Linked DNA regions of Sporomusa termitida. The protein of the gene in region 1 binds, or shares a complex with, the protein of each later gene. Links are inferred from orthologs where the notes say so. Each region holds a gene or a part of one and is shown on either strand. Other genes may lie near its edges. The genes, in order: secG and secY.

Evidence for each region.
Region 2: the proteins of secG (region 1) and secY are in contact, whole or in part, in a crystal structure (PDB 5AWW), measured with the Thermus thermophilus proteins. The link is inferred for Sporomusa termitida from one-to-one orthologs. Residues at the interface, in WP_223903268.1 of Thermus thermophilus: Tyr5, Ile9, Tyr12, Leu13, Ala16, Leu19, Val20, Val23, Leu24, Gln26, Glu27, Pro28, Gln30, Gly31, Ala32, Asp34, Leu35, Met36, Gly37, Gly38, Ser39, Ala40, Asp41, Leu42, Phe43, Ala45, Arg46, Val48, Tyr53, Thr56; in WP_096411648.1 of Thermus thermophilus: Leu14, Gln16, Arg17, Phe20, Ile34, Pro35, Pro37, Ile72, Arg108, Arg109, Asn112, Gln113, Arg116, Ile117, Ile120, Pro145, Gly146, Trp147, Phe152, Phe155, Val156, Val159, Thr160, Val162, Ala163, Gly164, Ala166, Leu167, Trp170, Glu173.

Annotation. Positions count from the first base shown.
Region 1 is NZ_CP036259.1:3,429,586-3,444,963, forward strand. Bases 12,715-15,378 are described here. They hold secG (preprotein translocase subunit SecG), read right to left. Parts: upstream 14,330-15,378; coding sequence 14,099-14,329; downstream 12,715-14,098. Other genes in these bases: SPTER_RS16175 (sodium-translocating pyrophosphatase), read right to left, coding at 12,715-14,020; SPTER_RS16185 (hydrogenase maturation nickel metallochaperone HypA), read right to left, coding at 14,520-14,759; eno (phosphopyruvate hydratase), read right to left, coding at 14,787-15,378. Outside these bases: SPTER_RS16100 (VOC family protein), read right to left, coding at 278-910; SPTER_RS16105 (hypothetical protein), read right to left, coding at 1,144-1,575; SPTER_RS16115 (EamA family transporter), read right to left, coding at 2,819-3,244; SPTER_RS16120 (DUF2442 domain-containing protein), read right to left, coding at 3,931-4,182; SPTER_RS16125 (hypothetical protein), read right to left, coding at 4,192-4,392; SPTER_RS16130 (PIN domain-containing protein), read right to left, coding at 4,393-4,881; SPTER_RS25420 (nucleotidyltransferase family protein), read right to left, coding at 5,116-5,319; SPTER_RS16140 (HNH endonuclease), read right to left, coding at 5,701-6,198; SPTER_RS16150 (DMT family transporter), read left to right, coding at 6,965-7,864; SsrA-binding protein SmpB, read right to left, coding at 7,865-8,335; rnr (ribonuclease R), read right to left, coding at 8,413-10,698; SPTER_RS16165 (PaaI family thioesterase), read right to left, coding at 10,691-11,086; SPTER_RS16170 (alpha/beta hydrolase), read right to left, coding at 11,106-11,837; more of SPTER_RS16175, read right to left, coding at 12,014-12,714. UniProt on the Bacillus subtilis protein: Involved in protein export. Participates in an early event of protein translocation.
Region 2 is NZ_CP036259.1:53,217-68,216, forward strand. What follows is about bases 11,342-14,278. They hold secY (preprotein translocase subunit SecY), read left to right. Parts: upstream 11,342-12,150; coding sequence 12,151-13,407; downstream 13,408-14,278. Other genes in these bases: rpsE (30S ribosomal protein S5), read left to right, coding at 11,342-11,466; rpmD (50S ribosomal protein L30), read left to right, coding at 11,479-11,664; rplO (50S ribosomal protein L15), read left to right, coding at 11,710-12,150; SPTER_RS00395 (adenylate kinase), read left to right, coding at 13,421-14,074; map (type I methionyl aminopeptidase), read left to right, coding at 14,071-14,278. In the rest of the region: fusA (elongation factor G), read left to right, coding at 1-1,089; tuf (elongation factor Tu), read left to right, coding at 1,154-2,356; rpsJ (30S ribosomal protein S10), read left to right, coding at 2,506-2,817; rplC (50S ribosomal protein L3), read left to right, coding at 2,832-3,473; rplD (50S ribosomal protein L4), read left to right, coding at 3,541-4,167; rplW (50S ribosomal protein L23), read left to right, coding at 4,167-4,454; rplB (50S ribosomal protein L2), read left to right, coding at 4,484-5,308; rpsS (30S ribosomal protein S19), read left to right, coding at 5,414-5,695; rplV (50S ribosomal protein L22), read left to right, coding at 5,746-6,078; rpsC (30S ribosomal protein S3), read left to right, coding at 6,104-6,781; rplP (50S ribosomal protein L16), read left to right, coding at 6,781-7,257; rpmC (50S ribosomal protein L29), read left to right, coding at 7,247-7,444; rpsQ (30S ribosomal protein S17), read left to right, coding at 7,444-7,743; rplN (50S ribosomal protein L14), read left to right, coding at 7,826-8,194; rplX (50S ribosomal protein L24), read left to right, coding at 8,213-8,551; rplE (50S ribosomal protein L5), read left to right, coding at 8,582-9,124; and 6 more genes. UniProt on the Bacillus subtilis protein: The central subunit of the protein translocation channel SecYEG. Consists of two halves formed by TMs 1-5 and 6-10.

The DNA.
Region 1 (15,378 bases):
GTTATTGGCCATAGTAAGCGGCCGGCGTATGGCGCCTGTAGGAATGCGTTTTGTCTGGAAACTAAGCTTTGTGTTACTACTTATGTTTACACCTTCAAAAAAAATAAAAAGACTGAAAGCAAACGGATATTACCGCTTGGCCTTCAGTCTTCTGATCAACCTGACATTATTATATAATTCTTTTAAAAAAAATTCAATATGCAGCAATAAATTCTTGTGGTTTAACTTGTAATAATGTCACCTAAAACGAGTTGATGGTTTTTGTCTCCTGCTGCGATCATAGCTCCACCCGCCCCTGCGGACAATCAATGGTCGCAATGAGTCCGGGCCGCGTCCCCGGCGCAACCGGAAGCTTCAGGCCAAGGCTGTCCAGACTGGCAGCCGCCCCCGCCGCCTCCGGATGCTCGGCGCGCAAGCTCACCAGCAAAGCGCCCCCGGCGGCGGCAGGCGCGGGATGTCTTGTATCGCCCCAGTCAATAAAGGCGGGGATAATGCCATCGGCAACTATCACCCTCGGATTAGTCAACTGCCAGGAAAGCAGCTCGCCGCCAGGAGTACGCCGGCTCATTGCCATTACCTCGCCCAGAATTATACCCTGCTGTTTGGCCTGGCTCACAAAATGCGCAAGCTGACTGCCTTTAGCTACCCAGGTGACCAGCCGCGGCGCCGACAAGCTGTCGATTTGGAAGGGGCGGGGCTGCTCCGGCCCAGGACTTTCCGGGTCAGGGCCGATAATTTCCAGATAGCTGTCCGGTCCCAGGGAAATAAGGGCATTATGGGTTCCCCAGCCGGGATGCCGGCCCCCGGGGGTGGCTGTAATACCCAGCAGTTTTTCCAGCTGTTCAATACCAAAATTCAGGTCAGGCGTGGCATAAACAATATGGTCCACCTGGTCTCGCAACGTTTTCATCTACCCAATCCTCCCTTGGTTTCGACTGCATACTGCAAAAAATATTGTAACCGCTACAGCTCTATTCTTAGATTAAGATATTCTTGCCGCGACCGCAAATATCCTACCAGGTCTATTGGCGAACAGACGAATGCGGGCGACAGCCGTCGTTCTATCCTTAGAAGGATTGTGGGCACTTTTGCCTGCTGCCGATACTTCTGATGCTTAGGCGGAGGAAGCAACCGTTGTGCTTCCTAGCGCTGCTGCAGGAAAGTCATAAACTCCTGGTGGATATGGCTGCAGTCCCGCAAGCCCTGCTTGTAGGCGATTTCCGCCGACTGGCCCGATTCCAATGCTGTGAACGACTCGAAATCCATGACCAGCTCCAGCAATTCCGGATACTGGCCCGCCAGTTCCCCGGCCAGGGCCAGCAGCCGGTCCAGGATGGCGCCGACTTTACTGACCGTCTTACTGTATTCGGCATCGTTGGTGCCGGCCAGTTTGAGGATACTGTCCACCCTGACAAAAATATACTGATTAAAGGCCTCGTTTAAGATGCTTTGCAGCATAAGCCGGTCGTCCTGCCCGGCCCCGGGCTGCTGCGGCTCCCGGTCCCTCTCTGCCGGCAGGGCCGACACCGGCCCTGGGCAAGAAGCTACGCCGGCTGCCGTTAATTGTTCAGACATATATATATACCCCCCATATCAGACTGCGGCCGGTAATTGCCGTCAGCTTTTTTACAGGGGGAAATTAAAAAGAACGCATGCAAAGGGTTTATCCCTACACATGCGTTCTGTTGTGATATCTGTTACATACTCAACGCTAATAAGCCGGACAAATCCGGCCTGAGCAACAAGGCGGCCATAAACCGTAGGGTTCCGGTTCCCTGCTGCTAAGCATCAGCTGCTGAGACTAGTCGGAATCAATTGCTGCGTCCGTCGCACTCACAGCCCGGCGTCACCCGCCGGCAAAGCCTATTAACCCGCGCGCGCCCCCGCTTGTGCGGCGGCAGAAGAGCGGTGTATAATAGAAATGTCGTCGTGGACAGCTTGGCTGTTACGTGTAGGTGTCACTGCACCTTGCGCGGGCCTGGAAGTGCGGGAACACTTCCAGGTCACGGCGACCTTTTAATTTCCACCTATTGTTAATTATAGCTCATTTCGAGCGAATTGCAAGTAAACCAAACCCCACCGGCAGGATTTTTTTCTGACCGGTTGCATATTCTTATACTACTTTTTTTTCGCAGTTTCAGATTCAATCAGTCACAAGCATTCTCTGTCCAGGCGAAGTAAAAAACTGCTCATTGTGTAATTTGATTACCTTAAGATATTTATACTATACTCTGGACTATCTACGTAATGCCACAATATTCATAGCGCATACAGTTAAACAATAAAAAACCGCCGGCGCGGTCTTTGGTCTTTGCGCCTGGCAGATAATGCCGGCAAACAAGGGCCTGAGCTTACTTTTGGCATCGACCCAAAAGTAACAAAAAGTCTAGGCCCGCAGCCTCCAAAAGCTGAAAAGCCGGGCGGTATTCCTAAAATCCGAAACTCGCTGCGCTCAAACAGTACGGATTTCTTAACGGCATACCGCCCGGCTTTTCTCCTGCGGAACGCTTTTTCCGGCAAAGGGCCGGGGGTTGCCGGGGTTGCGGGACCGCCGCCTCTGCTCAAGCTGGGCATTGACCTTGGTTCCCTTATTTTATAAGTACTTTCAGCCTCTCAACTTATACTTTCTGATCTTACAAAAAAACCGCGAATTTCGCGGGTTCTCAGCTTTTCCGGATTGACATGGTGGAGGCGATCCGTCACCAGTCCTAATCCACGAAATCTATGAGAATACATACCCATTACCCTGTATCTATCAGGTTGTTGCGTTCTCATTTTTGCTTAAACAATACAAAGTTATATTGTCATATAGATTTTGTTATTTACCTATCAGGAATAAACCAAGCCCACAGATAATCAAACCAACTATTTGCCGTAATGATAAGGCTTCTTTATATAGCAATAGTCCTACTAGCAGTAAAACACAAGCTAAAATGATATTTGCAACTAAAGACGCTTCTCCTATTTTCCAACCTGCGCGATATATGCTGATATAACCAAACTCAAGAGCTACAATCGAGATACCCAAAACGACTGAAGTCCAATTTGCTTTGGCAAGTTCAGTCGTTAGTTTTAGCGGACTGTCAGTAATAAAAAACATGATAATTCCCAGGATCATGGCGGTAAAATAAGCTATGCTCAACGATGCAAACGCATTTATATCAACTGGCGTTGATTTTGCGCATATATTGTAAAAAGTATTTGCCCCTACCACAAGTAAAATTGGCCATATTAGTTCCCACATATTTCCTCCAAAAAAAAACCGCCAACAAGAAAAAGCCTTGTTTGCGGTAAGGTGCTCAATCCGAACTGAGCCATTTTTTTTACAATATTACCATAAATATTTATGAGAGTCAACACAGAGTCCAGCTGTAAGACTCAGAAACTGTTTGGGCATGATGACAACCACGTCAAAATCGCTGCCAAGCAAAACCAGTACGCTCACGAATCACCAGCCGAAGCAGGCAAAACGTCAAGGTTCTCTGGCATCGCTGCCCGAATCTCATTAGGCAGGCTTCGCATATCCTTTTCCGACTCAGCACCAGCTCATAGCCACCGTAACCATTATCTCCCGCTCTATCTTCACCGTACGCCGCATCCAGCACCAGTTACAGCCTCCAACACTACGGCAATAACCTCTTGCGGCAATTGGAGGCCAGAATCTACTTGGGACAGGTCATTTGCCCCAAATAGATTTAAAGTTTTTTATATTCTCCATAACAGGGTACGGAACCACCGAACCTGTCCCTATTGTGTTTCATTTATTTAATGACCATAATTACATAGTTGGTGTAGGAGACCTCCACCAAACTCCATATAAATACAAAAAACCCGTGAATTTGACGGGTTCTCAGCTTTTCCGGATTGACATGGTGGAGGTGATCCGTCACCAGACAAACTCCATATTTTATTCCACAATCTGGAATTGGACTAATTCAGTTCCTTGCCTTTAGTCCAAAGCTCGTTCTCACTCAAGTCAACATCATCGTTCCAGCTAAATCCAAAGCCCCCGCCGTCAACCTGAACGGCTTTGAAGAAGCCTCTATCGCGTAAAATGCTAAAACGTTCGTCACTCAATTTAGGCTTTAAATCGTACAATTTTGTTACTCCATTGTCAAACGTAATATGCAGAACATAGTTATCGCAAGCCTGAACCTGTCTAACGCGTGGCACCATAAGCATATTCTGCACCTATACTTTGCTAATTGCTTTCATTGCATTTTTACTTAATTCCCTGACACTAATATCGGTGTCAAAATGTGTATCCTGCCATTTCGTGTAATCGAAAGGTTCTTTGATGATTAAAGAAATAAAACGTTCCGCATCCACTTTACCAAGCTTGGCAATTAAAATACTCATACCTTCATTTTTAATAATGCTATCCGTTTTCATTTACTCAACCTCCAGTCTGGTTAATAACTCAATTGGGCTGATTACGTCAATTTCAGCAATGTCCTTGTTTAAAAGTTTCTTGTCAGTAGTAAGATAGTAATCGCACTTTGCGGCAACTGCGCAAGAAATATGCAAAGCATCTTTAGTTTTAATTCCTTTTGTTTTTAAAGCTTCTGCAAATAGTAAAATATTTTCTGATTCAACGACGGTTTCGATGGCAATCTCTTTCCAGAGGATGATAGAATTTTTTCTGATTTCAAAAGGGTTTTGCATATTCTCATATTCCAAAATATATGACCAAACAAAATCAAATTCACCTTTTAATATTTGCTCTTGGACATATAATTTTGCCTGTGTTTCTAAATGGATTTTTAGTTGCGTTTGGTCATCAAAAGGACGATTAAAACAACAGTTATCCAAATAGATCTTTGTTTTTTTAGACACTGCTTTTTGCTCGGCATTTTCTATATATTTTTCGATTAGATCCACAGAGGAGCCTCCTTACTTCATCCCTTTACCGTGTTTTTTTATTGGGTGATGCCCAGGAATTGCAGCCAGTACCGCGCTAACTTTTTCACATTACCTTCTGCGGTCATACGGCAATTCCCTCTCTAACAATTGCCTGATGAAGTGGTAGCAGCGACCAGACAGGAGATTCCCATTTTTCCTTTGGAATAACCACTACGCTGATGTTGGTATCATACTCCAAATTAACAAAGAACGCTATATCAAATATAGAGGTTTCCTCTGTATAGGAGATTGGCTTTCCGTAAAAATCAGTACATCCAGATCGGACTCTTCTGTTGCCTCGCCACGAGCTACCGAACCAAAAACAACAGCTTTCTCGACTGCCGTTTTCTCTTGTACACGCTTCTTTAGTTCAGTCAGTGCAAACTGCTCATTATCCTTAGCTTTCAATAAATCCATAAATCCATAGCCACTCCACACACCTCCCCAATCAAACGAAACCCAGCGATGTTTATAATACTTTATTCTATACACATATTATAGCAAAAATCGCTACCATATCATACATTCTACTCAACCCATTCATATGAGAAATACCCAAACTGCTTACTATCATAATTCAAAGCCAGTCCCTTATAACCAATTATCCGAAACATAACTGGCCCCCGCAATCGGAATGCGCCTATGTCGCCGCAAACGCGGGGACAGGGACATTGTTTCCAACTCTCAACCTGAATCATTATGCATATTGCTTTCTGGGAACCTTTTAAGCCTGCAACTTATTTTAGACGGTATTGTCCAATCTGATCAAGTAGTCCGGTACTTATTCTTATCTCATTCCTAGTAAATATATAAACCGGCTTCTTCCTTTACCTCATTCTTACAGTTGCTCACAAACGTCTTGGTTCCCGCCTCATAGTTACATTTAGCATGACTAAAAGCGATATTATCCATGTCGTAAAAAAGCTGTGCCGGGTTATCGCTTAGAAGCCAGGATTCCTTGTGATCAATAGTAAATTCACCGATATCCTCAATTTTCCGACCACAACGAAAACAGGTATCCAGGTTACATTTTTTGGCCAGGTCAAACATTAATATTTTATTCAGCTTTGACTTGGCGGTACTTAGCTTTTCGCCCAGGAGTTCTTCTATTTTCTTTGTTCGCCGCTGATATGGCTTTAATCCGTCGTCAGGTGTTTTATGCCTTATTTTATTTGCATAAGATGCCGTACAGCTAAGACTGCAAAAAAAATGATTACGGCCAGCTCGCAACTGACGCCGTATTTCCTTTTCCACTTTTTCAAAATCCTTCCCACAAAAATAGCATGTTAAGCGCATAACAAAACCTCCACCCAATAATATATAATACAGGTCATAAACCCATTATACATCAGGTGGAGGCGACTTTCAAGCTGTGGTGGAGGCGAGGAGAATCGAACTCCTGTCCAAGAATGTTACTGCATAAGCTTCTCCGAGCGCAGTCGGTGATTTAAAATTTCGCGCCGTTGACGCCCACAGACAGGCTTCGCCGTTGCTATCTCGATAAAGTTTCCCAGTCGGCTCTCCGAGAATTGAGCCTCAGGTATCCCACTAAATGACGTCCTGTCCTAGGCCGCGGGAGTGCGCAGGCAGAACGTTAGCATTAAGCTGCTAAAGCGTATTCGTTGTTTGCGTTTACTTTTTTCCACCGTGTTGACGGGCTGATGGAACCCCGGCTCGCTACCTATACCATAACTACCCCTGTCGAAACCAGTACGCCCCCATATCAATAAGGGGATCTGGGATTACTGCTGCTTTTGCAAACAAGTCCATATACTTCTTTATTCATTTATTATATCATAAACCTTATGTTCAGCCAAATAAAACTTTTACCATCTTAGTACCCATATACAGGATTAATATTACATATGCCGAATATATTGAGAAGTAGTCCACCAAGCCCAAATCTACAGTGTTCTTGGCGCGAGATTTCCCGTCCAGCTTCGTTGTCGTCACCTTGCATATGTCCGATATGCAAGGTTCCTTCGCCTTGCTGGGCGAAAAATCTCGCGCAATTCATCCTATAGCTTTAGACTTGGCGGACTACTAGAGGAGGGGAATTTTCTTGTCATCACAACATACCGGCATGCTGCTGGTTGCGGCTTCGGCCGCCGGCTTTGCCACTTTGGCAATTTTCATTAAGTTTGCTTATGCTGCCGGCGCCAATATTATTACCATTCTGGCCGGACGGTTTGTTCTCGCCGCAATTTGCCTGGCCCTTATTCTAAAATGGCGTGGTATTCCGCTGGCCGTCAATAAAGGGTTACTGCGCGACCTGTCGCTGATGGGCGGTTTGGGCTATGGCTCCATGTCCCTGCTGTTTGCCCTGGCGGTCAAATACCTCCCGGCCTCACTGGCAGCAATGCTGTTGTATACCTATCCGGCAATCGTCAGTTTGTTGTCTTTTAGCCTGGGCGATGAACAGTACACCTGGCCGAAAGGAGCGGCGCTCGCAATCTGTTTCTCAGGCTTGTTCCTGGTGCTCGGCGTCTCCTTCGAGAATGCCAGCCTGCTCGGCTTTGCTTTTGGCCTGGGTGCCGCTGCCGTCTACTCAGTCTATATTGTTGTCGGCAACCGGCGCCTGAAGCATGTTGATTCCATGGTTACCACCACCTATGTATGCGCTGCGGCGGCGCTTGTTTTTGTTCTGACCGGACTTGTAACCGACAGCCTTATCTGGAGCCTGCCATACCAGGGCTGGCTGGCAATCATCGGTATTGCCCTCATCCCCACCATTGTCGGAATTATGGGCTTCTTTGCCGGCATGAGCCGGATTGGCGCCACGAATGCTTCGATTATCAGCACCACCGAACCGGTAATAACCGTGCTGCTGTCGGTGCTCCTGCTTAATGAAAAAATAACGCCGCTGCAGATTAGCGGCGGCATTCTGATCCTGGGCGGCATATTGATTTTGCAGCTTTGGGCCGGAAAAAGCAAATGCTCACAGGCAGTGGAACAACAATAATTATTCCTTCTGCCGGTCGCGCAAGGCCCGTTCCATATCACGCTTAGCATCCCGCTCGGCAAGGTCCTGCCGTTTGTCATAGGTATGCTTGCCACTGGCCAGCCCCAGTTCTACCTTGACCTTGCCTCTGGTAAAATACATTTTAAGCGGCACCAGGGTATAGCCTTTTTCCTTGGTCTTGCCAATCAGTTTATTAATTTCATAGCGGTGCATCAAAAGCTTACGGGTGCGCAACGGTTCATGATTGAAGCGATTACCCTGCTCATAAGGGCTGATGTGCAAATTATGCAGCATAAGCTCCGCGTTATCAATTCTGGCATAAGAGTCTTTCAGATTCGCTTTGCCTGCCCGGAGTGACTTCACTTCGGTGCCGGTAAGAGCAATGCCAGCTTCATAGGTCTCATGAATATGATAATCGTGACGGGCCTTCCGGTTTTCCGTTGCTATTTTTATGCCTGCTTCCTTACTCACCGCTTCTCACCTCTTAGAATCCTCAGATACGCATACCTATTGTAGCTGATTTACTGTCTGACGTCAATTCCGGCAACTCATTTTTTCGTTGCCCGCGGCTTCTTGGGTTTAGCCACAGTAACCGGTTTCTTTTTGGCAGGGGCCGGCTGGTTTTTAGCGGCGTCACTGCGGCCCGGCCCCGGCCGGCTGCGTCGCTTGTCCGGCGACGGCCTACCAACAGCCTGCAGTGATTTCCCTTCCGTTGCCACCAGGTAATCAATGGTACGGTCGGCTGGATTTACCTTGGAGACAATAATCCTGACACTATTGCCTAGCCGGTAAATATTGCTGGTCCGCTCCCCAATCAGGGCATATTGCTCTTCAACATACTGGTAGTAGTCATCCTCCAGGCTGGACACCCGGACCAAGCCTTCAATACCATTGGTAATCTCAACGAAAAACCCAAAAGCAGTTACGCCACTGATAATCCCGTCAAATTCCTGGCCGACAAACTGGGCCATATATTCGACCTTCTTTAAGTCTACGGTGGCCCGTTCAGCCTCGGCCGCCGCCCGTTCCCGTTCCGAGGAGTGCAGGGCAATCTCCGGCAGCATCACCGATAATTTTTGACTGCGTTTGGCAGAGATATCGCCGGTGGTGAAGGTTTCCCGGATAATGCGATGCACGATCAAATCCGGATAACGCCTGATCGGTGAAGTGAAATGGGTGTAATAGGTAGCGGCAAGACCAAAGTGACCCAAATTCTCGGCATCATAACGGGCCTGCTTCAGCGATCGCAGCATAACGGTACTGATAATGCGCTCCTCCGGCCGGCCGGCAATCTTGCTTAACACGCGCTGCAGGGCCATCGGCTGAATTTCCTGCGTTTTCGGGATGTGCTGGCCAAAATTGCCGAGCAGCACATTTAAACGGCTCATTTTTTCTTCATCCGGCTCTTCATGCACCCTGAACATGGATGGTACGCCTAACCAGTGCATATGTTCGGCGACAGTCTCGTTGGCGACCAGCATAAATTCCTCAATGATGGATTCGGCAATGCTCCGGATCCTTTTTTCAATGGCAATTGGATGCCCTTCAGCATCAAGCTTTACTTTTATTTCCGGGAAGTCGAAATCAATCGCGCCCCGGCGCATCCGGCGGTCCCGCAGAATCCGGCACAGCCTTTCCATCTCTTCCAGCGGCGCTACCAGCTCTGCATAGGCAGTCCGCAAAGGTTCATCATGGTCGGCAACAATTTGGCGTACAATATTATAGGTCAGCCTGGTTTTTACCCGGATAACACTGGGGAATATTTCATGATTTATCACCTGGCCGCGACCGTCAATTTCCATCTGTGCGGTCAGGGCCAGTCTGTCCTCACCAGCGTTTAAACTACAAATCCCGTTTGACAGACGCGGCGGCAGCATCGGCAGTACCCGGTCAACCAAATAGACACTGGTGCCCCGGATTCTGGCTTCATTATCCAGGGGCGTGTTTTCCCGTACATAGTGGCTGACATCGGCAATACTCACATTCAATAAATAGCGGCCGTTTTTGAGACGCTCCACATATACGGCATCATCCAGATCTTTGGCATCATCGCCGTCAATTGTCACCATATTCAGAGCGCGCAGGTCACGGCGCCCCAGCAAATCCTCATCACTGATCGTTGTTTTGACCCGTTCGGCTGCTTGCTCAACCTCTGGCGGAAACTCGGTCGGCAGATTGTGTTTCTTAATAATGGATAATATCTCAATACCAGGGTCACCCTGACGGCCCAGAACTTCAATAATCCGGCCTTCGGCGCTTTTCTGTTTCTGCGGCCATTCTGTAATTTCAACAACCACCTTGGAGCCGGTTTTAGCGCCCCTAAACTCATCTTTGGGTATGAAAATATCCCGGCCAATCTTCCGGTCATCAGGCAAAACAAAACCGAAGCTGCGGCTGGACTCGAAGGTACCCACCACTTTGGTGTTCGCCCGGGTAACAACCCGGATAATTTCCCCTTCCACCGCTTTCCCGGACAGGTGCCGCTTATGCATCCTGGCGATGACCCGGTCACCATGCATAGCGCCGCCAATCGCATCCGGCGGAATAAAGACATCATCAAGTTCAGGGTTTTCCGGCAGAATAAAACCAAAGCCTTTGGTGGTTGCCGAAAACTTACCGACAACAAGGTTCATGCGGTCGGGAATTCCATACTTGCCATAGCGGGTTTTTATGATGGCCGCGGCCGCTTCGAGCTTGTCCAATACCAGCCAAAACTCTTCCAGTTCTTTGCCGCGAATACTCAAGCCGTCAGCCAAATCCTCGGCCGTCAGCGGCTTATACACTTCTTCCCGCATAAACCCCAGGATTCTTTCAGCTAAATCCATGTTACTCATCTCCTTTTATCGCAATTATCGCCTTTCCCTCAGCGGTTACTGTTCCATCCGGCAAAGTAATGTTACCGGCTAGCTCATACATTTTTCCCCGTTGGCCGGTAATCCATCCACTAATGGTTAATTCCTGACCAATTGGTGTTGGCTGGCGGAACCGCACCTCCAGCCTGGCAGTGACGGCATTAAGCCCCTGAGCATGCAAATAACGGGCCATAACCTCATCCAGCAATGTACTTATCAGCCCGCCATGCATGATACCGTCATACCCCTGATGTTCGGGCCCCGGGACAAAAGTAGTCAGATATCGATTCTCTTCTGCGCGAAAAGAAAGCTTCATGCCGATGGGGTTATGCGGCCCGCAGCCAAAACACCATTGATTACTCTCGTCCATAATGCACCTCCCGTATTTTTTAAGCCAAAAACCGGCCAATCCTTTGAAAAACAAAATCACGTTCTACATCAAGGGTAACAATGTGACCGGATTTGTTAAGCCATACCAGCTGCTTGTCGGTACTGCCCAGCTTGTCATAGATATATTGGGCACTTTCCGGTTCAACAGTATGTTCTGTCTTTGATTGGATGATGAGTGCCGGCACGGTAACTGCCGGCAATACCCCTCTGACATGCTTGACAAGCTCAAGCAGGCTGGACAGGCTGCTCAGCGGTGTTACCTCATACGTAATCGAGTACTCCTCAGCGGCATCGGCCAGACGTTTGCGCTTTTTGGGAACAAAATTGGTAAACAGGCGGTACAGCGGCAATAATTTCAGGCGTTTATTGGCAATATAGATAGGGGCGCTGATAACGGCCAGCCGCCTAAGCGGATATTCGCTGGCCAGCTTAAGTGACAGCAGCCCGCCCATGGATAAGCCGACTGCCGCCACGCTGGTGCAAATACCGGCTAACAGGTGATACCCGTCGACGACACTGTCATACCAGTGCGGCCAGGCAGTTTTCGCCATTTCATCCGGGGTGGTCCCATGCCCTGGCAGACGTGGTGCAAATACAGTATAACCCAGATTGTTTAAATATTCTCCGGCCAGGCGCATCTCTGACGGCGCACCGGTAAAACCATGTACCAGCAATACGCCTTTTTCACCGCCTTGCAGAAAAAAAGGCTCAGCTCCTCGCATTAAAGCCACATATAACTCCCCCAATGTTCAAGTACTTTACTCTATCTACATGCGCTGAAGTGATTTTGCAGGCAGTATTGGGCTGAACGCCCAACTAAACAGACATACCAATAGTATTATACCATTATCTGACACAATAACAAAACGCCAAGCTAAAAATAGCCTGGCGTTTATGTTCAATTAGTTTAGAAGAAGAGCAGCGGCGCAATGATCAGCGAGATCGTGCCGGCCACTTTAATCAGTGGATTCATAGCCGGACCGGAGGTGTCCTTAAACGGATCACCCACAGTATCACCGATAACGGCAGCCGCATGGGTCGGCGTACCTTTACCGCCGTATTTGCCGGTTTCAATCCATTTTTTGGCATTATCCCAGGCACCGCCGGCATTGGACATGAACAGGGCCATCAGTACACCGGCGGCAGTAGCACCGGCCAGGAAGCCGGCTAAGGCTTTCGCCCCCAGAATAAAGCCTACCAGGATGGGGGAACCGACAGCAAAAATACCAGGCAGCATCATTTCGCGGATAGCGGCCTTGGTGCTGATATCCACACAGCTTGCATAATCAGGACGCCCGGTTCCTTCCATAATGCCGGGGATCTCCCGGAACTGGCGGCGAACCTCGGCAATCATTTCGAACGCAGCTTTCCCTACAGCTTCCATAGTAAAGGCGCATACCAGAAACGGCAGGGTCGCACCCAGGAATATACCGATAATTACAGCCGGCTCCGTCAAATTGATGACCAGATGGCCGTTGACCAGCAGGCCGGACAGTTTCGGATTTTTGGCAATCTCTTCACCGAACGCGGTAAACAGCGCCAGGGCAGTTAACGCGGCGGAACCAATGGCAAAACCTTTGGCAATGGCAGCGGTGGTATTGCCGACCGCATCCAGTTTGTCAGTGGTTTTACGGACTTCCGGTCCAAGCTCCGCCATTTCGGCGATGCCGCCGGCATTGTCGGCCACAGGGCCAAACGAGTCAACGGCAACAACCATACCGGCCGTGCAGAGCATGCCCATCGCCGCCATGGCAATCCCGTAAATACCAGCCTGGCTATAAGCAACCCAGATGGCAACAGCAAATACCAGCATTGGCAAACCAGTGCTTCTCAGGCCAAGGGCAATACCGGCGATCACATTGGTAGCCGGACCGGTTTGCGAGGCATCGGCAATATGCTGGGTAGGCGGCTTATTGTTGGCGGTATAGTATTCGGTAATCATACCAACAAGTACATTAACAGCCAGACCGCAGATAACGGCAATGGTAATACCTACGGCTTTGCTGGGCAGCATAGCACTGGCAATCGCATAGGTAGAAACAGCAACAAGAATATTAGTTCCCCAAATACCTCTATTTAGAGCAGCCAGGGGATCACCGTCTTCGCTGGTCCTGACCAGGAAAGTGCTGACAATAGAGGCAAAAATACCGGCTGCGCCAATCACCAGCGGGAACAGTACGCCGTTAATATTGCCGGGGAACACGGTTTGCCCGATAAGCATGGCAGCAATTGCGGTCGCGGCATAAGATTCAAACAGGTCGGCCCCCATACCGGCGGTATCACCGACGTTGTCACCAACATTATCGGCAATAACAGCCGGGTTGCGGGGATCATCCTCAGGGATACCGGCCTCAACCTTACCAACAAGGTCAGCGCCGACGTCAGCCGCTTTGGTAAAAATACCGCCGCCAACACGGGCAAAAAAAGCGATAGCGCTGGCGCCAAAGGCAAAACTATTAATAACAACAGGGTCGCCGAAGGCTATGTACAGGCTTGATACACCCAGGAGACCAAGGCCGGCAACCGACATACCCATAACCGCGCCGGCCCGGAAAGAAACACCAAGGGCTTTATTAAGGCTGGTGCGGGCGGCCTCGGTAGTCCGGGCATTGGATTTAGTCGTGGCCGTCATGCCCACATAACCGGCAATGGCCGAGCAAACGGCCCCTACCAGGAAAGACACTGCCAATTTATATCCATCAACATAAAATAGTATAAAGAAAATGACGATAGTAAACGGGATGAGTGTTTTGTACTGACGATTAAGGAAGGCCATCGCTCCTTCAAAAATTGCCTGCGAAATTTCCTGCATGCGGGCGTTACCCGGGTTTTCTTTCAAAACACTAGCCATCAAATAACCGGCAAATGCCAGCGCCACAAGACCGGCAAATGGCGCAATATACAATAAATCCATGTTCTTACTTTCCCCCTTTGAGCTAACCGCAAAAATACCTCAATATGCCGGAGAGTCTCCAGCAATTGAGGTTAGTACCTACTGCATTAATTTGACTAAAATCATAGTAACAATGCCAAACAATGCAGCAATAATAATTGTTGCTTTTGCCAGAATCTCATCAAGCCCCTTGCGCTTGCCGCCAAAAATGGATTCGGCACCGCCGGCAATTGATCCTGATAAACCGGCACTTTTGCCTGACTGCAATACCACTACTGCAATTAATACAATCGAAAGCACTGCCTCCAAAATCATCAGCCCTGTTATCACTTTCCTAACCCCCTTCACGACTGAACCATTATCCCTTGCTCACTGTGCTTGCCAAGGCCTGACAATATTCTAACACACTTAATTGATGCTTGACAATTATTTAGTAAATGTTTTCACTATTTTTATTATACATATTTTACCCTTTTTGTAAAAAATTAAACAGCCGGCGCTAACCGGCTGTTTGCGAATCTTATTGGCGCGGGGGGGAGGTTGGCACCGGTTGGGGATGATCAACCTGGGATGCGGTGTTGGTGACATGAGTATTCAGGCGGCTGGTACAGCCAAACCGGCCCTCATCCTGTTGGATTACCTCTATGTCGGAACTGCCGCAATGCTCACAGACTTTATGGTTTAAGCATTCCATCAACTCAGTCTCACACTGGTACAGGTAACCGCAGCTGCTGCAGCGAATCAGATATCCCTTCGGCATTTAGTTCACCTCCTTCCTCCGCGAACCTTATCTCAGGTTATAGAAAACTTTCCGGCCGCGGTATTGGGCCAAATCACCCAGCTGTTCCTCAATCCGGAGCAATTGGTTATATTTCGCCACCCGGTCGGTCCGGGCCGGAGCACCGGTTTTGATCTGACCGGCGTTCACAGCGACGGCAATATCGGCAATGGTAGCGTCCTCAGTCTCGCCGGAGCGATGGGAGATAACGCACGTATAGCCGGCCCGCTTTGCCATCTCGATGGCATCAAAGGTTTCGGTCAGGGTGCCGATTTGGTTCACCTTCACCAAAATTGAGTTCGCGGTTCTGCTGGCAATGCCGGTGCTTAAACGTTCCACATTGGTAACAAACAGATCATCGCCTACCAGCTGAATTTTGCTGCCCAACCGTTCAGTCAGGAGTTTCCAGCCGTCCCAGTCATCTTCCGACATACCGTCTTCAATCGAAATAATCGGATATTTGTCAACTAACTGACTATAGTATTCCACCATTTCAGCCGGAGTTTTCACAACACCTTCACCTTCGAGATGGTAATTTCCGTCTTCTTTAAATAATTCAGTGGCGGCAACGTCAAGGCCCAGCATAACCTGCTCACCCGGT
Region 2 (15,000 bases), 3.4 Mb from region 1 along the record:
TCCGGCAAACTAGCTTCCGGCTCGTATGTGTACAACTCCACAAAAGGAAAACGGGAACGTATCGGCCGGATTCTCCAGATGCATGCCAACCACCGTGAAGAGATCGAAATCGTTTACACGGGGGACATTGCCGCTGCTGTAGGTCTCAAAGATACTACAACCGGTGATACCCTGTGCGACGATAAAAATATTATCATACTTGAATCAATGGTGTTTCCGGACCCGGTTATCCATATAGCTGTCGAGCCTAAGACTAAAGCCGATCAGGAAAAAATGGGCGTAGCGCTTAATCGCCTGGCGGAAGAAGATCCGACCTTCCGGATGCATACCGATCAGGAAACCGGTCAAACCATCATCTCGGGTATGGGTGAACTACATCTCGAAATTATTGTTGACCGGATGCTCAGAGAATTCAAGGTTGAGTGCAATGTGGGTAAACCTCAGGTTGCTTACCGCGAGACGATCCGCAAAACTGTTAAATCCGAGGGTAAGTTTGTCCGCCAGTCCGGTGGCCGTGGCCAATACGGACATTGCTGGCTGCAGATTGAACCGCTTGAACCAGGCCAGGGTTTTGTCTTTGAAAACAAAGTTGTTGGTGGTGCTATTCCCAAAGAATACATCAACCCGATTGAGGCTGGCGTCAAAGAAGCTATGGATACAGGCGTATCTGCCGGCTATCCGATGGTTGACATTAAAGTAACCGTTTTCGACGGTTCCTACCACGATGTTGACTCATCGGAAATGGCTTTCAAAATTGCCGGCTCGATGGGTTTCAAGGCTGGCTGCGCCAAGGCTGCACCGGTTATCCTTGAACCCTACATGAAAGTGGAAGTTATTGTTCCTGAAGAATATATGGGCGACGTTATCGGCGACTTAAACTCCCGTCGTGGCCGTATCGAAGGGATGGAAACCCGTTCCGGTGCGCAAGCGATTAAATCATTTGTGCCGCTTTCGGAAATGTTCGGTTATTCGACTGACCTTCGTTCCAAGACGCAGGGCCGTGGCAACTACTCCATGGAATTTGACCACTATGAAGAGGTTCCCAAGACAATTGCCGAAGTTATCGCTTCTAAAAACAAAGGTGCATAATTATCACTAAACGATTCCCCGGTCTGAAAATAATACTAAGAAATATAGGAGGTAACACTCGAAAATGGCTAAGAAAAAGTTTGAAAGAAACAAACCCCATGTTAACATTGGTACAATTGGTCACGTTGACCATGGCAAAACCTCGCTGACTGCCGCAATTACCATGACGCTGGCCAAACACGGCGGCGCCGAGTTCATGGCCTATGATCAAATCGATAAAGCACCGGAAGAAAGAGAACGCGGTATTACCATCAACACCGCCCACGTGGAATATGAAACTCCTGCCCGCCACTATGCGCATGTTGACTGCCCGGGCCATGCGGACTATGTTAAAAACATGATCACCGGGGCCGCCCAAATGGACGGCGCCATCCTGGTTGTATCGGCCGCTGACGGCCCGATGCCGCAGACCCGTGAACACATCCTGCTGTCCCGCCAGGTAGGCGTACCGGCCATGGTTGTGTTCCTGAACAAAGCGGATCTGGTTGATGACGCGGAGTTGATGGAACTGGTGGAAATGGAAGTGCGCGAACTGCTTTCCAGCTACGAATTCCCCGGTGACGACATTCCGGTAGTGAGCGGTTCGGCAGTAAAAGTACTTAACTGCGGCTGCGCCAAGCGCGAATGCGAATGGTGCGGCAAGATTCATGAACTGATGGACAAAGTTGACGGCTACATCCCGACGCCGGAACGGGCCACTGATAAACCGTTCCTGATGCCGGTGGAAGACGTATTTACCATTACCGGCCGGGGTACAGTAGCAACCGGCCGTGTAGAGCGGGGTGTAGTAAAAGTCAGTGATACCATCGAAATCGTAGGTATGACAGAAAAACCGAAATCAACCGTAGTAACGGGCGTAGAAATGTTCCGTAAGCTGCTGGATTCGGCCGTGGCCGGGGATAATATCGGTGCCCTGCTGCGTGGTGTTGACCGGAAAGAAATCGAACGGGGCCAGGTACTGGCAAAACCAGGTTCGATTAAACCGCACACCAAATTCAAATCGGAAGTATATGTACTGTCGAAAGAAGAAGGCGGCCGTCATACCCCGTTTTTTAACGGCTACCGTCCGCAGTTCTACTTCCGGACAACGGACGTAACCGGTGTTGTTACCCTGCCGGAAGGCGTGGAAATGGTAATGCCTGGCGACAACATTCAAATGGACATCGCCCTGATTACCCCGATCGCTATTGAAGAAGGCCTGCGTTTTGCAATCCGTGAAGGCGGCCGCACCGTTGGTGCCGGCGTTGTAACTGCGGTTGTTGAATAGTTAAAATATAATATCCGGCAAGGGCGGCAATAGCCGCCTTTTGCCGGGATATTGACCGGCGATGACGTGGAAGGTGGCCCGCACGCGCGGGGAAATTTCCACCGAGAATGTCCGTTCAGAGAAACTGGGCGATAAGGAGGAATAAATATATGGCTAAACAACAAAAAATCAGAATCCGCCTTAAGGCGTATGACCACAAGGCGCTTGACCAAAGTGCGGCTAAGATTGTTGAAACCGCAAAACGTACCGGCGCTATGGTTTCCGGTCCTATTCCGCTTCCTACCGAGAAAAACATCTTTACTATTCTGCGTTCACCCCATGTCAATAAAGACTCCCGCGAACAATTCGAAATGCGGACCCATAAACGTCTTATTGACATCCTGGAGCCAACCCCCAAGACGGTAGATGCCTTAATGCGTCTCGACTTGCCGGCTGGTGTGGACATTGAAATCAAGCTGTAGGAGGAGGTGCGATAATGGCTAAAGGAATTTTAGGTAAAAAACTGGGTATGACCCAAATCTTTACGGCTGAGGGTAAAGTTATTCCGGTTACTGTAATTGAAGCCGGCCCCAATGTCGTAGTGCAAAACAAAACCGTTGAAAATGATGGCTACAATGCAGTGCAGCTTGGTTTTGGCGCTGTCAAAGAAAAGAAAGTTACCAAACCTTTGCAGGGTCACTTTGCAAAAGCCAACGTCAAACCGGTGAAATTTATCCGTGAACTGCGTCTGCCTGGAGCCTCTGAATATACAGTAGGTCAAGTTCTGAGCGCTGATGTCTTCAGTGAAGGTGAATTGATTGATGTAACTGGCACTGCTAAAGGTAAAGGCTTTGCCGGCGGCATTAAAAGACATAACTTTAAACGCGGACCTATGGCCCACGGTTCCAAATCCCATCGTGAGCCCGGTACTATTGGTTCCCGGATGAGCGGCGGCGGCGGCAAGGTATTCAAAGGCAAGAAACTTCCCGGCCGTATGGGCGGACAGAAAGTAACTGTTCAACGCCTGCAGGTAGTCCGCATAGATGTACCCCGCAACCTTTTATTGGTTAAAGGTGCTGTTCCCGGACCTAAAGGCAGTCTGATCATTGTAAAGAATACGGTAAAACCCACTAAGTAATCGCAGCTTGCTTTCTTTACGGTAACGTAAAGAGCAGGTTGCGAGCATCGAAAGGAGGATGTGCTATATGCCGAAAGTGGCAGTATATGATATGACCGGTGCAAAGACCGGTGAAATAGAACTTAATGATAGCGTATTTGGCGTAGAGATAAATGAAGCCGTTGTCCATCAGGTTGTTGTTATGCAGTTGGCGAGCCAACGTCAGGGCACTCACGCAACGAAGACCAGATCTATGGTACGCGGTGGCGGTAGAAAACCCTGGAAACAAAAAGGTACCGGCCGGGCACGGGCCGGCAGCATCAGATCTCCATTATGGGTAGGTGGCGGTGTCGCCTTCGGACCGCATCCGCGGAGCTATAAGTTCAGTATGCCCCGGAAAGTGCGCCGTTTGGCGATTAAATCAGCCTTGACAGCCAAGGTGAATGATGGCGGCTTACTGGTTGTCGAAGACATTAACTTTGCTGCACCCAAAACCAAAGACGTCGTAAAATTCCTTGGTAATTTTGAGGCCAGCGATAATAAGGCCCTGATTATCACGGTTGATCAGAATGACAATGTTGTAAAATCATCCCGTAATATTCCTGGTGTTAAAGCCATCAATACCATGGGCCTGAATGTATTCGACCTGCTTCATCATGATAAGGTGCTGGTAACCAAAGATGCAGTCGCCAAGATTGAGGAGGTGCTGGCATAATGGCAAACCTGCGCGATATACTCATTAAGCCGTACATTACCGAAAAAACCACAAGTATGATGGCTGACAACAAATACACTTTTATTGTGCCTTTAACTGCCAATAAGATTGAAATTCGTCAAGCTGTTGAACAAATCTTCAAAGTCAGAGTTCTTGATGTCAATACCCTCCGGGTAATGGGCAAGACCAAGCGCATGGGCAAAAATGCCGGTAAACGGCCGGACTTTAAAAAGGCCATTGTTAAACTGGCTCCCGGCGAGCGCATTGAATTCTTTGAAGGTGTATAACCACAATTTCCTAAAAAGGAGGGGCACACATGCCAGTTAAAAGTTTTAAACCATACGCTCCTGGCAGAAGATTTATGACGGTAGCCGATTTTTCGGACCTTACCACAGATCGTCCCGAGCGTTCTTTGACCGAGCGTCTCCAAAAACACGCCGGTCGCAATCAGCAAGGCCGTTTGACTGTGCGGCATCAGGGCGGCGGTCATAAGCGCCTATACCGTGTGATTGACTTCAAGCGCAATAAAGACGGTATTCCTGCCAAGATTGCATCGATTGAATATGATCCTAACCGCTCAGCCCGGATTGCTCTGTTAAACTATGCTGACGGCGAGAAACGTTATATTCTTGCACCTAACGGTCTTAAGGTGGGCGATACCATCATGAGCGGTCCTGAGGCTGATATCAAGCCAGGCAATGCTCTGGCCCTTAAAAATATCCCGGTAGGTACCCAACTGCATAATATTGAACTGAAAATCGGCAAAGGCGGCCAGATGGTTCGCTCAGCCGGTGCTTCCGCCCAGCTTATGGCAAAGGAAGGCACCCATGCACTCCTCAGACTGCCATCAGGCGAGCTGCGTAAAGTTCATATTAACTGCCGGGCTACTATCGGTCAGGTAGGCAACCTTGAACATGAAAATATCACCATCGGGAAAGCCGGCCGTTCGCGTTGGCTCGGTATCCGTCCTGCTAACCGCGGTGTCGCAATGAACCCGATTGACCATCCGCATGGCGGTGGTGAAGGCCGTTCGCCTATCGGTCGGAAACATCCGGTTACTCCGTGGGGCAAATGCGCAATGGGTGCGAAAACCCGGAGAAGCAAAGCTTCTGACAAGCTGATTGTTAAGAAACGGAAGTAATTTCGATTGATCGATAGGTCGAGGTTCGGTTGTTCGAGAGGATTGGCCGTAGGGCGAATTCACGAATTAACGAATCCGCTAACGAAGCGAAAGGAGGCTATTTAAGTGTCAAGATCAATTAAAAAAGGACCTTATGTGCATGAAAGCCTGATCAAGAAAATTGACGCGCTCAATGCTAAAAATGATAAAAAGGTTATTAAGACCTGGTCGCGCAGCTCGACGATACTGCCAACCTTTGTCGGCCACACCCTGGCTGTCCATGACGGCCGCAAACATGTGCCGGTATATGTTACCGAAGACATGGTTGGCCATAAACTTGGCGAATTTGCGCCGACGCGGACTTATAAAGGCCACAGCGGCTCTGAACGGTCCACTGGGGTAAGATAACATACGCTTTGCAAAAATCCGGGATTAGAGGCCGGAAGGGGGTTAAATATATGGAAGCTAAAGCAATTGCCAGACATATTCGCATTGCACCCCGCAAAATCCGCATCGTGATTGACTTAATTCGCGGCAAAAATGTGGGCGAGGCTTTTGCGATTTTAAAATACACTCCGAAAGTTGGAGCGGAAGTTCTGGAAAAAGTGCTGAAATCAGCTATCGCTAATGCTGAACACAACTATGACCTGAATGTTGATGCTCTCTATGTGTCACAGGCGTTTGTTGATCAGGGGCCAACCTTGAAACGTATTCATCCGCGCTCACGCGGGCAGGCGTTCAAAATTTTAAAGCGTACCAGCCATGTAACATTGGTTGTGAAAGAAAGATAAGCTAACGACGAAGGAGGGAAATTTAGTGGGTCAAAAAGTTAATCCGCATGGTCTTCGTCTTGGCATTGTGAAAACCTGGGATGCGAAATGGTATGCCGACAAAGATTATGCAAAAAATTTGCATGAAGATATTAAAATGCGTGATATGCTGAAAGAAAAACTTTATACTTCCAATGTGTCGCAAATCATTATTGAACGTGCGGCTAACCGGGTTAAAGTTACTATTCACACTGCTAAGCCTGGTATGGTGATTGGTCGTGGCGGCAGTGGCATTGAAAACATTAAGAGATGGCTGAAAGACCTTACCGGCAAAAATATTGAAGTCAATATTGCCGAGATTAAGCAAGCCGAACTTGATGCGACTTTGGTCGCTGAAAACATTGCCGCTCAGCTTGAGAAACGTATTGCTTTCCGCCGGGCAATGAAGCAATCGGTAACCCGTACCATCCGTATGGGCGCCAAAGGGATTAAGGTAATGGTCGGCGGTCGTTTAGGCGGCGCTGAAATTGCCCGTACCGAAAGCTACCGTGAAGGCAGTATTCCCCTGCACACCTTGCGGGCCGATATTGATTACGGCACTGCCGAAGCTCATACCACCTATGGCCGGATCGGTGTAAAAGTCTGGATTTACAAGGGTGAAATCCTGCCTGAGGCTAAAAAGACTGTTGTCGCCGCTGCCGCCGTTGAAGGGGGCGAGAAATAATGCTGATTCCTAAGAGAGTGAAACACCGCAAGCAATTTCGCGGACGGATGAAAGGCAAAGCCACTAAAGGCAATATGGTTTCTCACGGTGAGTTCGGCCTGGTCGCTCTTGAACCGGCTTGGATTACCAACCGGCAGATTGAAGCAGCCCGTATTGCCATGACCCGTTACATTAAGCGTGGCGGTAAAGTCTGGATAAAAATATTTCCTGATAAACCGATTACTGCTAAGCCCGCCGAAACCCGCATGGGTAGTGGTAAAGGCTCACCGGAATACTGGGTTGCTGTCGTGAAACCCGGCCGCGTCATGTTTGAAATGGATGGCGTGCCGGAAGAAACAGCGCGTGAAGCAATGCGTCTTGCTGCTCACAAACTGCCGATTAAGACCAAGTTCGTTACGCGGGAGGAAACCGCGGATTTGGACATGGACGCACCTGGTGTCAATGCTAAAGCAGGTGGTGAAGTAAATGAAGGCTAAAGATATCCGCGATATGAGTGCAGCCGAACTTGAGCAAAATTTTACGAAGCTGAAAGAAGAACTGTTTAACCTGCGGTTCCAACATGCTACCGGCCAGCTGGATAACCCGATGCGGATTCCGGCCGTCAAGAAAACAATTGCCCGCATTAAAACTGTTCAGCGCCAGCGTGAACTTAAGGCTCAGTAATGGACCATGTTAGTGAGTATGAAGGGAGGCAATGCAGAGTGACCGTTGAAAGAAATGAGCGTAAAGTCCGGATCGGTAAAGTAGTTAGCGATAAAATGGACAAAACTGTAGTCATCGCGGTTGAGCGTTTGGTACGTCATCCGCTGTATCATAAATCAGTTAAACAAACGGTAAAGTTTAAAGCTCATGATGAGAATAACGAAAGCCATGTTGGTGATACCGTTAAAATCATGGAAACCCGCCCGCTGTCTAAGGAAAAACGCTGGCGTGTGGTGGAAGTTCTCGAGAGAGCAAGATAGTTGTTCCGCACAGTCAAGCAAGCTTCTAAAGCTCGAGGTCTTAAGCTGGCATCGAGTCACATAAGGAAGGAGGATAAGCACTATGATTCAACAACAGAGTATACTGAATGTTGCTGATAATACCGGCGCAAAGCAAATTATGTGCATCCGCGTACTGGGCGGCTCATATCGCCGCTATGCCAACATTGGCGACGTTATCGTGGCCGCTGTTAAAGACGCTACACCCGGTGGCGTTGTCAAGAAAGGCGATGTAATTAAAGCCGTTGTTGTTCGTTCCAGTAAGGGATTACGTCGTCCGGACGGTTCGTACATCAAGTTTGATGAAAACGCTGCCGTTGTTATAAAAGAAGATAAAAGCCCGAGAGGTACACGGATATTTGGACCTGTTGCCCGCGAACTCAGGGACAAAGATTTCATGAAAATTATCTCACTGGCGCCTGAGGTTATCTAGATTAAGGAGGTGTCCGGAGTGTCCGAAGCCCAAAAATTGCATGTAAAAAAAGGCGATAAAGTTGTTGTGTTGTCTGGTAAAGATAAAGGCAAACAAGGTAAGATCGTAGAAGCGCTGCCTAAAAAAGGCAAGGTTGTGGTAGAAGGTATCAATAAAGTAAAACGCCACACAAAACCCAGCCAAAAAGCGCCTCAAGGCGGTATTCTGGTAAAAGAAGCGCCGCTTGCTTCTGCCAAAGTTATGCTGGTATGTCCGGCATGCAGCAAACCTACCCGTATTAAAAAAGCCCAGGTTGCCGGCGGCGCATTTGCCCGTGCCTGCAAACACTGCGGTGAAGTTATCGATAAAGACAAGTAAAAACCATCTTCCCTGAAAGGAGGTTAACTTATGGCTACAAGGCTTAAAGAAAAATATATAAATGAAGTAACTAAAGCGATGATGGAAAAGTTTGGTTACAAAAATGTTATGGAGATTCCTAAAGTCGAGAAAGTAGTAATCAATATGGGGGTCGGTGAAGCAGTTGGCAACCCCAAAGTTCTCGACGCCGCAGTAGGCGATATGACAATGATTTCCGGGCAGAAACCGGTAATCACCAAAGCTAAGAAATCCATCGCTGCTTTTAAAATCCGTGAGGGTATGCCGATTGGTGCTAAGGTAACCATGCGCGGCGAGCGGATGTACCAATTCCTTGACAAACTCTTCAACATCTCGCTGCCACGGGTACGTGACTTCCGCGGTATAAGCCCTAAATCCTTTGACGGACGCGGCAATTACACACTGGGTATTAAAGAACAACTGATTTTTCCCGAGATCGACTACGATAAAGTAGATAAGATACGCGGCATGGATATCATCATTGTTACCACAGCCAAGACTGATGAAGAAGCCAGAGAACTGTTACGATTGATGGGGATGCCGTTTACGGCATAAGACTTCTGCCCGGTGACGCCCACCTGCGTCGTAAGTTTCAGGACATTGTCTGAGCCGCGGCGCGGCAGCGTCTTGCGGCTGAAACCTGTTTATAGTCAACAGTGGATAAAAAGGAGGGAATTCGGTGGCCAAAAAGGCTTTAATTGAGAAATGGAAAAACGAGCCTAAATTTAAAGTGCGTAAGTACAATCGCTGCAAAATATGTGGTCGTCCGCACGGATATATGCGCAAATTTGAAATGTGCCGGATTTGTTTCCGGGAACTGAGCTACAAAGGCGCCATTCCTGGAGTAACAAAGGCAAGCTGGTAAGCAGCAACATATAGGAAGGGGGTTCTAAACCATGGTAATGACCGATCCGATTGCCGACATGCTTACTCGCATTCGCAACGCCAACTCGGTTTTTCACGATAAAGTCGAGATTCCAGCATCCAACATCAAGAAAGCCGTAGCCCAGATTCTGAAAGACGAAGGTTTTATCAGAGACTACGACACACTGCAAGATGGCAAACAGGGAATGCTGCGGGTTAGCCTTAAATACGGGCCGAACCGCGAAAAAGTAATTACTGGCATTAAGCGCATTTCTAAGCCCGGTCTGCGCGTTTACGCTAAGAAAGAACAGCTGCCCCGCGTACTGGGCGGTCTCGGAATTGCGATTATCTCAACATCTAAAGGCATTATGAGCGATAAAGCCGCCCGTAAAGAAGGTCTTGGCGGCGAAGTACTGGCATACGTTTGGTAAAAATCGCGAGTTCGCTGAGTCGAGGTTCGAAGGTTCGAGAAACCATACATTTGGCTTGCATAGCAAAGTCAACGTAAGCCGAATTATCGAACATGCGAACGTAGCGAGCCCACGAAAACAGGAGGTGCAACATGTCTAGAATTGGTAGGAGTCCCATCACTGTTCCTGCTGGTGTTACCGTAACCATCGGCGACAGCAACCTGATAACAGTCAAAGGCCCGAAAGGCGAGCTGACCCGCCAACTCCATCCCGATATGATTATCGAAAGGGAAGGCGATATCATTAACGTCAAACGGCCTACAGATAACAAGCAACACCGTTCGCTCCACGGGTTAACCCGGACCCTTGTCAGCAATATGGTAACAGGCGTAACTAAAGGCTTTGCAAAGACTCTGGAAATTGCCGGTGTAGGTTACCGTGCCGCTAAATCCGGTCAGAAACTGGCCCTCACCTTAGGCTTCTCGCATCCACTGGAGGTTGAGCCGCCGGCAGGTCTGGCAATTGACGTTCCGGCACCTAACCGTATTGTTGTTTCTGGTATTGACAAAGAAGCTGTCGGCGCACTTGCTGCAAAAATCCGCGGCTATCGCGAACCAGAACCGTACAAAGGCAAAGGGGTCAAGTATGAAGGGGAAGTTGTTCGCCGCAAAGTTGGTAAAGCTGGCGGTAAAGGCAAGAAATAAACTTGTCAGAGGTAATTCAAGCGAAAGGAGTGAACACCTTGCTGCGTAAACCAAGTAAAAACATCGGGCGTCAAAAGCGTCAACTGAGAGCCCGGAAGACTCTGAACGGCAGCATCGAACGCCCTCGTCTCAACGTATTCCGTAGTTTGAAGCATATTTATGCTCAGATTATCAACGATAAAAATGGCACTACTTTAGTAGCGGCCAGTACCCTTGATAAAGACTTACAGGTTGAGTATGGTGGTAACATTGATGCGGCTAAAGCTGTAGGCGAGGCAATCGCCAAGCGGGCCCTGGAAAAAGGAATCACGAAAGTGGTATTTGATCGTGCCGGCTATATCTATCACGGCCGCATCGCCGCCCTGGCTGCTGCTGCTCGCGAAGCCGGACTTGAATTCTAAGAAAAGGAGGGAAATAAATGGCCAGAATTGATTACACCGGTCTTGATCTTAAAGAAAAAGTGGTATTCATTAACCGGGTCGCCAAGGTAGTAAAAGGCGGCAGGCGTTTTTCTTTCAGCGCTCTGGTAGTTGTCGGCGATGGCAACGGCCATGTAGGCTTCGGTTTAGGCAAAGCTGCTGAAGTACCGGAAGCTATCCGTAAAGGCGTGGAAGACGCTAAAAAAAGCCTGATTAAGGTTCCCATTGTCGGCACCACTATTCCTCATCAAATCTTGGGTGAGTTTGGCGCTGGCAGAGTGTTATTAAAGCCTGCTTCCGAAGGCACAGGCGTAATCGCCGGCGGCCCAGCCCGTGCTGTGCTTGAACTTGCCGGTATTCACGACATCCTGACTAAATCGCTTGGTTCGTCTAACGCCAACAATATGGTCCGGGCTACCATTGCCGGTCTCAGCCAGCTTAAACGGGCTGAAGAGGTTGCCAGCCTGCGTGGCAAAACCGTTCAGGAACTGTTGGGTTAAGGAGGTAACACAATGGCGAAGCTTAAAATTACTTTAACTCGCAGTCTGATTGGCAGACCTGAAGACCAACGTGCAACAGTAGCTGCATTGGGCCTCAGGAAAACCAACAGCACTGTAGTCAAGGAAGATAGTGCGGCAATCAAGGGTATGGTTCGCAAGGTAGAACACCTTGTTACCGTAGAAACAGTTGCAGAATAAAGCAAACAACAATAACCAATATATTAGTTCAAGGAGGTGCTGTTAATGAAATTACATGAATTAGCTCCAGCGCCTGGTTCAAAAAAGGTTCGCACCCGTATCGGCCGCGGTCTTGGTTCCGGTCTTGGCAAAACTGCCGGTAAAGGCCATAAAGGTCAGAATGCCCGTGCCGGCGGCGGTGTGCGTCCAGGTTTTGAAGGCGGCCAAAAGCCCTTGTACTTAAGACTGCCGAAACGCGGCTTTACCAATATCTTCGCTAAACAATACAGCGAGATTAACGTGGAAGTTCTCAACCGTTTTGACAACGGTGCGGTTGTGGATCTGGAAGCGTTGGTAGATGCCGGTGTAGTCAAAAAAGTGCTTGATGGTCTTAAAATTCTGGGCAATGGCGAGCTTACCAAGGCTTTAACCGTTAAAGCCAATGGCTTTACTAAGTCGGCCGCTGAAAAAATTCAGGCTGCCGGCGGTACAGTCGAGGTGATTTAATTGCTGTCACAGCTCTCGAACATTTTTCGGATTACTGAACTGAGGCAAAAAATTGCTTTCACCTTGGTCATGTTCTTGGTATTCAGGTTGGGTACACATATCCCGGTACCGGGAGTAAACGCCGCCGTTATCGAGCAGCTGTTTACCAGCGGTAATCTGTTTGGGCTGCTAGATCTGTTTTCCGGCGGTGCTTTGAGCAAATTCTCCATATTTGCCATGAGTATTACCCCCTACATCAATGCTTCGATTATTATGCAGCTACTCACCGTAGTTGTGCCGAAATTCGAACAATGGGCCAAAGAAGGCGATGAGGGCCGCAAGAAAATTACCCAGATTACCCGGTATGGTACTGTTGGTCTTGGCTTTATCCAGGCAATAGGAATGGCATTCGGTCTAAAAGCAGCAATTATTAACCCAGGTATTGGCTCCATATTACTTGTAGCGCTAACATTGACTGCAGGTACGACTTTTCTTATGTGGTTGGGTGAACAGATCACTGAAAAAGGTATTGGTAATGGCATATCACTCATTATCTTTGCCGGTATCGTTTCCAGTCTTCCCAGCGGCCTGTATACAATGTATGAATATGTCAGCGCCGGCACAATTAATATTTTCAACGTCTTTCTGTTCCTGATCATCGCTCTTGCTATGATTGTTTTCGTAATCGCGATACAGCAAGGTCAGCGCCGCATCCCCGTGCAGTATGCCAAGCGGGTAGTTGGCCGGAAAATGTATGGCGGTCATTCCACGCATATACCGCTTAAGGTTAACCAAGCGGGTGTTATTCCGATAATCTTTGCGTCATCTGTGCTGATGTTCCCGGTAACTATTGCCCAGTTTATTGAAGTACCCTGGGTAAAAACAGTGGCAGGGTGGTTTGCGTGGGGCACGCCGGTGCAAACGGTGTTGTATGCGCTGCTAATCGTGTTTTTTACGTACTTCTACACTGCGGTTACTATGAACATATCAGATATGGCAGAGAACATGAAAAAACACGGCGGGTTTATTCCCGGTATCAGGCCGGGTAAACCTACCGCCGATTATTTAGACCGGGTTATGACCAGAATTACTCTGGCCGGATCAATCTTCCTGGCCATAATCGCAATACTGCCGAATTTTGTTGGTGCAGTAACCAACGTCCAAGGGGTATACTTTGGCGGTACTGCCCTCTTAATCGTAGTAGGTGTGGCTCTGGATACCATGAAGCAAATAGAGGCGCTGGTACTCATGCGCCACTACCAAGGCTTCATGAAGTAGGAGGTAAGTGGTCATGTTTATTCTCTTAATGGGTCCGCCTGGTGCCGGCAAAGGCACGCAGGCGGCCAAACTGGTAGAAAACTTTAAAATTCCCCACATCTCAACCGGTGATATGTTCCGGGCGGCCGTCAAAGAGGGCACTGCGCTTGGCAAACAGGCGAAAGCCTGCATGGATGGCGGACAGTTGGTGCCAGACAGTGTGACCATCGGCATAGTAAAAGAACGTTTGGCTAAAGACGACTGCAAGACGGGATTTATCCTTGACGGTTTCCCCCGCACCATCGCCCAGGCCGAGGCCCTTGACCGCACCCTGACCGAACTTATCATCAAACTTGACCGGGTTATCAATATTACTGCCCCGGGGTCTGAGCTGGTTGGCCGTATGACCGGGCGGCGGATTTGCAAAAGCTGTGGCGCTACCTACCATGTAACCTTCAATGCCCCGCAAGCGATCGGTGTGTGTGATAAGTGCAGTGGTGAGCTATATCAGCGTGATGACGACCGGGAAGAAACAGTGACTCACCGTCTGGCGGTATATCAGACGCAAACCCAGCCGCTGATTGAGTACTATCAGGACAAAGGCCTGTACACCGAAATCAACGGTTTGCAGCCCATCGATGATGTCCTGCAAGACATTGTCAATAGCCTGAGAGGCGGGCAAGTATGATCATATTAAAATCACAAAGGGAATTAAACTACCTGCGTGATGCCGGGCGGATAGTGGCAGAGACGCTTGTTGAAGTTAAAAAAGCGGTAAAACCTGATGTCACTACACTGGCGCTTGACAGGATTGCTGAGCAGTATATCAAAAGCAAGGGCGCAGAGCCGGCCTTTAAAGGGTATCATGGCTTTCCCGGCAACATTTGCGCCTCGGTTAATGATGAGGTAGTTCATGGCATTCCTGGATTAAAAAGGTTAAAAAATGGAGATAATGTAAGTATTGACATCGGTGCCATCATCAATGGCTATTGCGGCGATGCTGCGATTACAGTGCCGGTAGGCGACGTGGATGCCGAAGTCGGAAAACTTATCGAAGTTACCGAACAGTCGCTATATAAAGGGATTGAGAAAGCTATTGCCGGCAGCCGTTTAGGTGACGTTTCGCATAGCATTCAAGCCTACGCTGAAGAACATGGTTATGGGGTAGTGCGTGACTTCGTCGGGCATGGTATCGGCAGAAATATGCACGAAGATCCGCAAATACCTAACTATGGGCTACCTGGACGCGGCCCGCGCTTAAAATCTGGTATGACATTAGCCATAGAGCCTATGATTAACGCAGGGACTCATGAGGTTAAGACCTTGAGCGACAACTGGACAGTAGTGACTGCTGACGGCAAGCGTTCGGCTCATTTTGAACACACGATTGCCATCACGGCCGATGGTCCGGAAATATTAACAAAACTATAGGAGGAGACGGCTTGTGCCGGATGGAACTATTAACCCGGGGCACATTGTGGTATCATTAGCAGGACGTGATGCAGGTCATGCTTATGTGGTACTAGGGTGGTCTAAGCCACAAACTCTTCTGATAGCTGACGGACGCGGACGTAAGGTCATAAGCCCTAAGAAAAAGAACGTTAAGCACGTAAA